Regions from separate parts of the Pseudarthrobacter sp. B4EP4b genome, predicted to be linked through region 2. Evidence: riboswitches for the same ligand, from Rfam matches in the RefSeq annotation. Region 2 holds a riboswitch; the other holds the start of a gene.
The links. A riboswitch is a leader RNA that binds a small molecule or an ion and turns the genes downstream of it on or off. The one in region 2 is predicted to bind S-adenosylmethionine.

Region 1 (3,848 bases), on a different contig from region 2:
TCGACCGCGCCCTGGTAGCTGCGTACGACGCCGGGATCGAGCCGATCCTGCTGGTCACCAAGGCGGACGTCAAGGATCCGGCGGAGCTGTTGTCCAACTACACGCACTTGGACTTCCCGGTCATTATCAGCCGGACGGCGGACTCCGCGGCGTCCGGTATCGACGCCCGGTCTGATGACGGATTGTCAGCCCGGCTGGACAGTAACGCAGTGGCGGAGCTGCGGGGCTACCTGGACGGAAAAGTCACCGTGATGCTGGGGCATTCGGGCGTGGGCAAATCAACCATGGTGAACGCACTGACGGGGGCCGAGCGAGCAACCGGCGGGGTTAACGCCGTGACGGGCCGCGGCCGCCACACGTCGTCGTCAGCCCTGGCGCTGAGGTTGTCGGACGCGCCGCCGGGCAGTTGGATCATCGACACCCCCGGTATCCGATCGTTTGGCCTGGCCCACGTGGACCCGGACCGGATCCTGCGCTCCTTTCCGGACCTCTCCCCCGGCATCGAGGACTGTGAACGCGGCTGCAAACACACTGCCGCGGCTGTGAACTGCGGCCTGGATGCCTGGGTGGAAGGCGGCCATGCCGGAGCCACGGGTGTTGCCCGGCTGGCCTCGCTGCGCAGGCTCCTCGGCACCGATCCCCGGATGGAGGCCCAGGAGGCCAAGGAGCTTGGCAGCGTCAACTGACAGGGCCGATCTCCCAGCAGAACCGCGCGCAGACGGTAGTTTGGAACCATGATCCAACCCGCTTCAAGCTACAACGATGACCTGCGCCTGGCCCATGTGCTGGCCGACTCCGTGGATGACCAGACCATGGGCCGTTTCAAGGCCCTGGACCTCCAGGTGGAGACCAAGCCTGACCTGACGCCGGTCACGGACGCGGACAAGGCCGCCGAAGAAGCCATCCGCGGCCAGCTGTCCCGTTCCCGCCCACGCGACGCCGTGCTGGGCGAGGAGTTCGGCAGCACGGGGCACGGGTCGCGCCGTTGGATCATCGATCCGATCGACGGCACCAAGAACTTTGTCCGCGGCGTCCCGGTCTGGGCCACCCTGATCGCGCTGGTGGACGAAGGCGAACCGGTGGTGGGTGTGGTCAGCGCACCGGCCCTGGGCAAACGCTGGTGGGCGGCCAAGGGCATGGGCGCCTACATGGGCCGTTCGCTCGCCGCGGCCACCCGGCTGCGGGTATCCAATGTGTCCAAGCTTTCCGACGCTTCCCTTTCCTATTCCAGCCTGGGCGGCTGGAAGGAACGCGGCAGCCTGGAGAACTTCCTGGGCCTCACCGAGGATGTGTGGCGGACCCGGGCGTACGGCGACTTCTGGTCCTACTGCATGGTGGCCGAGGGCTCAGTGGATATCGCCTGCGAACCTGAACTGAACCTGTACGACATGGCGGCACTGGTACCGATCGTGGTGGAAGCCGGCGGGCGCTTCACATCCCTGGAAGGGGAAGACGGGCCCTTCGGCGGCAACGCCCTGGCCACCAACTCCATCCTGCACTCCGAGGTGCTCCGCAGGTTGAACCCGGAGCTGGACGACCTCCTGTAACAGCAGCATCATCGAAGAATCAGCGGCGGGCGCCTCCTTGGAGAGGTGCCCGCCGTTCTTTTCTTCGGCAAAAGAAGCTCTTTCCGGCCAGCGCGTAACAAAGCGCTTAACAATCGCCCCGACTTAAAACCTCCCAACCCGATGTCCTACGCTCTTAACCAGGTCACGAGTGCCAGCGCGAAACCCCGGTTTGCTGGCCGGCAACCCTCCAACCGCGGTGGGGTGCCCCGGGTGACGACCAGGCCGGTCCGGAGCGGATGCGGCAAGCGCGGATTCCCGGGAGCGGGAGTCCTTCTGAAGTGAGGTCTTTCGTGACAACTGCCACCGTCTCCCCCAATGCCACCGCCACGTTCGAAGCTGCCGGGTCTGGAACAGCCCAGGCCGGAACCACCTTTGATGCCCGCCGTGCCGCCGCCGGCCGGCCGCTCGCTGCCGTCACCGGCGCAGAAATCCAGGCGCCGCTGATCCACGGCGGCCACATCCGCTACGCCAACCTTGACTACGGCGCCTCGGCTCCGGCCCTCTCCGTGGTCTCGGCCTACCTGAACGAGATCCTGCCGTTCTACGCCAGCGTCCACCGGGGTGCCGGCTACGCGTCACAGATCAGCACCTCCGTCTACGAAAACGCCCGCAACATCGTCCGCGAGTTTGTGGGCGGCCGCCCGGACGACTCCGTGATCTTCACCCGGAACACCACGGATTCGCTGAACCTGCTGGCCGGCTGCCTGCCGGAAACAGACGGACGGCCCGACGGCGATGTCCTCTACCTGGACATCGAACACCACGCCAACCTGCTGCCGTGGCAGGGCGTCCCGCACCGCAGCATCGTTGCCGCCGACACCATCGCCGGCACCATCGATGCCGTCCGCGCGGAACTGGAGCAGGGCGGGGTGAGCCTGCTCGCCGTCACCGGCGCGTCCAATGTCACCGGCGAAATCCTTCCCATCCGGGCCCTGGCTGCACTGGCCCACGAACACGGCGCACGGATCGTGGTGGACGCCGCCCAGCTGGCACCGCACCGCCGCGTGAATATTGCAGCGGACGACGTCGACTACCTCGCCTTCTCCGGCCACAAGCTGTACGCACCCTTCGGCGCCGGCGTGCTGGTGGGCCGCACGGACTGGCTGGACGCCGGAAGGCCGCACCTTGCCGGAGGCGGCGCCGTCAAGGAAGCAAGGCTCGACGGCGTCAGCTGGGCCACCGGCCCGGCCCGCCATGAGGGCGGCTCCCCCAACGTCCTGGGCGCCGCCACGCTGGCCCGCGCAACCCAGGTGATCGCCGGGCTGGACCAGGAACAGTGGCATGCCCACGAATCGGCCATCCGGTCTTTCCTGGTGGAAGGCCTGCAGCAGATCGACGGCGTCACCGTCCACCAGATTTTCAAGGACACCAACCCGGATACGGACACCATCGGTGTGGTCAACTTCTCGGTGGAAGGCTACGACGCCGGCCTGGTGGCGGCCTACCTGTCCGCCGAACACGGCGTGGGCCTGCGCGACGGACGTTTCTGCGCCCACCCGCTGCTGAAGCGGCTGGGTCTGCCTTCGGGCTCCCTGCGCGCCAGCTTCGGCGTCGGCTCCCGCCTGGAAGACGCCGAACGCCTCCTTGCCGGTATCGCGGCGCTGCGCACCAACGGGCTGGGCTGGGACTACGTGGTGGACGCCGGACGCTGGGTTCCCGCCAACGACACCCGGACCTACCCGCACTGGGCTCCCAACACCCCGGGCACCGCGGGTGCCGCTCCCTGCATCGACGACTAAGCACTTGCGGTAAATTCGGAGGATACCCAAGGGCATCAATCGAAGGAGGGCCACAGGTGGTACGGGGTGGCCCCAAACTTGACCACGGACGTCGGCGGGAGCTCGGCCAGAGCTTCCAGGACGGCGGCAGGCACTACCAGCAGGTCCGGCCGGGTTATCCGCAAGAATCCGCACAATGGCTGGTCCCCGCCGGAGCCCGCGATGCCCTCGACGCCGGGGCCGGCACCGGGAAGTTCACCGAACTCCTGCTCGGCATGGGACTGTCAGTCACCGCCGTGGACCCGTCCGAGGACATGCTCGAACAGTTGCGGGCGCACTATCCTGGCGCCACGGCTGTCCGGGCCACCGCGGAGGCGACCGGACTGCCCGCGGCAGCCTTCGACGTCGTCAGCGTTGCCCAGGCCTGGCACTGGTGTGACGCCCTCGCAGCCAGCACTGAACTGGCACGCGTCCTGCGTCCGCACGGAACTCTGGGCCTGATCTGGAACCAGCTGGACACCTCGGTTCCATGGGTTCACCGGCTTTCGCGGATCATGCATGC
Region 2 (3,848 bases):
CGCCGTTACATAGAGCTTGCCTGCCCGCCGGGATGTCAGGTCCACCACGGTTCCGAAGTCCGCGTTCACCCTGGGTCCGTAGACCATGCCCACCACGATGCCCGAGAAGAGGACAAAAAGCTCGGCCCCGGAAACGAAGCCCACAGCTTCCTGGGTCAACAGCTGGAACAGCGACGTCATGCCCAGGTGGTTCACCACCACAAACACAATGGCCATGCCGCGCAGGAGGTCCACCCGCGAATCCCGCTTTGAAGGATCCGTGTAGCTCCACGCAGTTGCTGTATTGACCCTGCGGGGAACCTGCCACAACGCCACCAGGAGGATCAGCAGCGCCGCACCCACAGTCCAGGCGGCGGCGCCGGTGAGTGTGTTGGCCCGGACGTATCCGCTGCCGGCCGCAACCTGGGTCACCGGGCCGGTCACCATGGAGGACGTCTCTAGACGGTCCCGGGCGGCGGCCGCAACCGCAGGGTTTCCGGTGAGCAGCCAGTCAATGCTTGCCACCCCAGTGTCCCTGGTGCTGGTCCGCTCGTCCCAGACTACGGCCGCCGTTTTGGCGAAGTCCGTGGAGGTGGCCGTACTCAGGACCTGGTCCCACCAGCCCGCTTTGATGTCCAGATCCGAGGCGCCGCCGGATGCCGGGCTGTAAAACGCAGCCGTCTGCAGGACGAACGGCTTGTCCTTCCCTGCCGCATATGTGCCGTAGAAATTTTCCCCGCCGGAGGTTGTGAGCATTTCCTGGAGTTCGTTCGGCCGCGGCACCGTGTTGACCGGCGCCCCGCCGGCAGTGTCATCGTGGAACGCGGTCAGACCCACCCAGTCCACGGCATCGTCCCCGGGGTAATACGGGGCATACGCCGCGTCCGAACCGTTCCACGCATCGTCGCGGTTGCTATCGAGGAGGGCGAAACCCTCGCTGCCCGGCGCAGGGGCATTCCGGTTCCGGTCAAAGGGGTAGCCCGTTCCCAGGTATGGCTCCCACACCATCGACGTACGGCCGCCGGTATCCTCAAAGGCCTCAGCGACGGCCCGGAAGGCGGACCGGTAGGCGGCCGGCTGCTGGCCCCACTCCACCCAGCTGGCATTCATATCGGGGGCAAAGCGGATCAACACCTCGCCCTTGAAGTTCGCAGTCAGCTTCCGTACCTCAGCGGCAAACGATGCGGCGGCCTCGGCGGTGACCTGCTCCAGGGCGATGCTGGGCTTGACCGTCAGCATGGCGTGGGCGCCCTGCATCCCCGATTGCTCCAGGAAGCCCCTGATGTTCTCCTCCTCCGAGCCGCGGAAGGGCAGGGCGATGTCATGCCCGAAGAGCGCCGGGGATGCTCCCAGCCTGTCTGTAAAGCCAGCCGCGGTGTCCTCGCCCCATTCGAGGACTGCGCCCAGAAGCGGCTTGCCCTCGGCCGGGATGGTGTCTGCAGCACGGGCGGCCCCGGCGGGCAGTATCACTGCCAGGACGGCAATCAGCATCGCGGCAAGAAGGGCAGCTGCGGCGCGGAGAAGGGACTGTCGGGTGAGTTGCCCGCGACGGTTTGGCAGACGGCCATGGCCTAAAAGATGTTGCAGTTCGGCGGCTGTTGGCGTACTGATGAGGACCCCCCCAAGGACTTTGCTCCGACTGCCGGGGCGGCGCCCCACAAGAACCCTATCTGCCCGGAAAGCAGCCACGGGCGCCAGGTGCCCTGAGCCGCCCGTGGTGACTCCCGCCGTCGTCCGTTCCGGGAACCGTCTGCAAGTGCGTCCAAGTTGCTCCAGCAGCGCTTCGGTTACGGAACATGACGACGACGGCGGTGCGGGCCCTCGTGCCAAGTGTTACGTTTTTGGGGAGTAATGAGTACCGGCGCCAAGCCCTGACTGGCCGGTCGGCAACCCTCCTTCCGCGGCGGGGTGCCTCAGGTGAATACTCGGCATATCGACCGATTCGAGCTGCAAGCGTGAGAGAAGGAGATCCGTCATGTCAGACGCCCCTGCCAACGAAGAAGAACTGGCCTACCGCCTTATCACGGGGCCTGATGACCGCTCCTTCTGTGAGCGGATTTCCGCCGCCCTGGCCGAGGGCTATGTGTTGCACGGAAGCCCCGCCGTCACGTTCAACGGCAGCACCGCCATTGTGGCGCAGGCCGTCGTCCTGCCGGCAGCGATCGCTTCCGCTGATGCCGCGGTGGCCACTGCGGTGGATGAGCTTGAACTGTCAGGCGAAGACCTCGAGTTCGCAGGCGAGGGCCACGCATGAGCTACGCCGGCGACCTCACCCCCCAGGAAGCCTGGGACAAGCTGCAGCAAGGTGCCATCCTGGTGGACGTCCGCACCGAGGGTGAATGGGCCCACATCGGCATCCCGGACACCAAAGCCACGGACAACGATCCCCTGTTCATCCAGTGGACCTTCCCGGGCGGAATCCCTAACCCCGACTTCATCAAGGACCTGAGCCTGCAGGCCCCCGAAAATGGCTCCACCGAACTGCTGTTCCTGTGCCGCTCCGGCCAGCGGTCCATCGCGGCCGCCATCGCCGCCACACAGGCCGGCTTCACCTCCTACAACGTCCTGGAGGGCTTCGAAGGTGAGCCGGACCGCTATGGCGAACGCACTGTCAACGGCTGGAAGAACCGCGGCCTGCCAACCAACCTGGGAAAGAACTAAGTGACCTTCAACGAAGACGCCCCCGGCTGGAGCCCTGACACCCAGGCCGTCCGCGGCGGACTGGACCGCACCAACTTCCAGGAAACCAGCGAGGCGGTGTTCCTGAACTCCGGCTTCGTGTACGAATCCGCCGCCGCTGCCGAGCGCGCCTTCACCGGCGAGGACGAGCGCTTTGTCTACTCCCGCTACGGCAACCCCTCTGTGGCCACCTTCCAGGAGCGGCTCCGACTCCTTGAGGGCACCGAAGCGTGCTTTGCGACGGCGTCAGGCATGTCCGCGGTTTTCACCGCCCTGGGTGCCTTGCTGGCTGCCGGCGACCGCGTGGTCGCCGCCCGCTCACTCTTTGGCTCCTGCTTTGTGATCCTCAACGAGATCCTGCCCCGGTGGGGCGTTGAGACTGTCTTTGTGGACGGCCCGGACCTCGACCAGTGGCGCGAAGCCCTGTCCCAGCCCACCACCGCCGTTTTCTTTGAGTCGCCGTCCAACCCCATGCAGGAGATCGTGGACATCGCGGCGGTGAGCGAACTCGCCCATGCGGCGGGTGCCACCGTGGTGGTCGACAATGTTTTTGCCACTCCACTTCTGCAGCGCTGCGGCCAGTTGGGCGCCGACGTCATCGTCTACTCCGGCACCAAGCACATTGATGGCCAGGGCCGGGTCCTGGGCGGTGCGATTTTGGGAACGAAGGAATTCATCGAAGGTCCGGTCAAGCAGCTCATGCGCCATACCGGTCCGTCGTTGTCCGCCTTCAACGCCTGGGTCCTCACCAAAGGCCTTGAGACCATGGCCCTGCGTGTGAACCACTCCTCCGCCTCCGCCCTGCGGATCGCCGAGTGGCTCGAGCAGCAGCCTGCGGTGAGCTGGGTGAAGTACCCGCTCCTGAAGTCGCACCCGCAATACGGCCTTGCTGCCAAGCAGATGAAGGCCGGCGGAACGGTGCTCACCCTGGAACTTGCACCATCAGGCGGGCGCTCCGGCAAGGAAGCCGCCTTTGCACTGCTGGACGCCTTGCGGATCATTGACATCTCCAACAACCTGGGAGATTCCAAGTCCCTGATTACGCATCCGGCCACCACCACGCACCGCGCCATGGGGCCGGAAGGCCGCGCTGCCATCGGCCTCAGTGACGGAGTTGTTCGGCTGTCCGTGGGGCTCGAGGACGTGGACGACCTGATCGGCGATTTGGAACAGGCACTGAAGCAGATTTA

Region 1: another riboswitch for S-adenosylmethionine. It lies ahead of FNL14_RS21800 (aminotransferase class V-fold PLP-dependent enzyme); the one in region 2 lies ahead of FNL14_RS19315 (DUF1737 domain-containing protein).

What each region holds. Positions count from the first base shown of each region.
Region 1 is NZ_VHIJ01000073.1:9,815-13,662, forward strand. It holds gene FNL14_RS21790 (ribosome small subunit-dependent GTPase A) at 1-686, shown strand, start outside; gene hisN (histidinol-phosphatase) at 735-1,547, shown strand; SAM riboswitch class IV at 1,709-1,822, shown strand; gene FNL14_RS21800 (aminotransferase class V-fold PLP-dependent enzyme) at 1,859-3,307, shown strand; gene FNL14_RS21805 (class I SAM-dependent methyltransferase) at 3,364-3,848, shown strand, end outside.
Region 2 is NZ_VHIJ01000058.1:669-4,516, reverse strand. It holds gene opgC (OpgC domain-containing protein) at 1-1,470, opposite strand, end outside; SAM riboswitch class IV at 1,827-1,941, shown strand; gene FNL14_RS19315 (DUF1737 domain-containing protein) at 1,955-2,233, shown strand; gene FNL14_RS19310 (rhodanese-like domain-containing protein) at 2,230-2,640, shown strand; gene FNL14_RS19305 (O-succinylhomoserine sulfhydrylase) at 2,641-3,848, shown strand, end outside.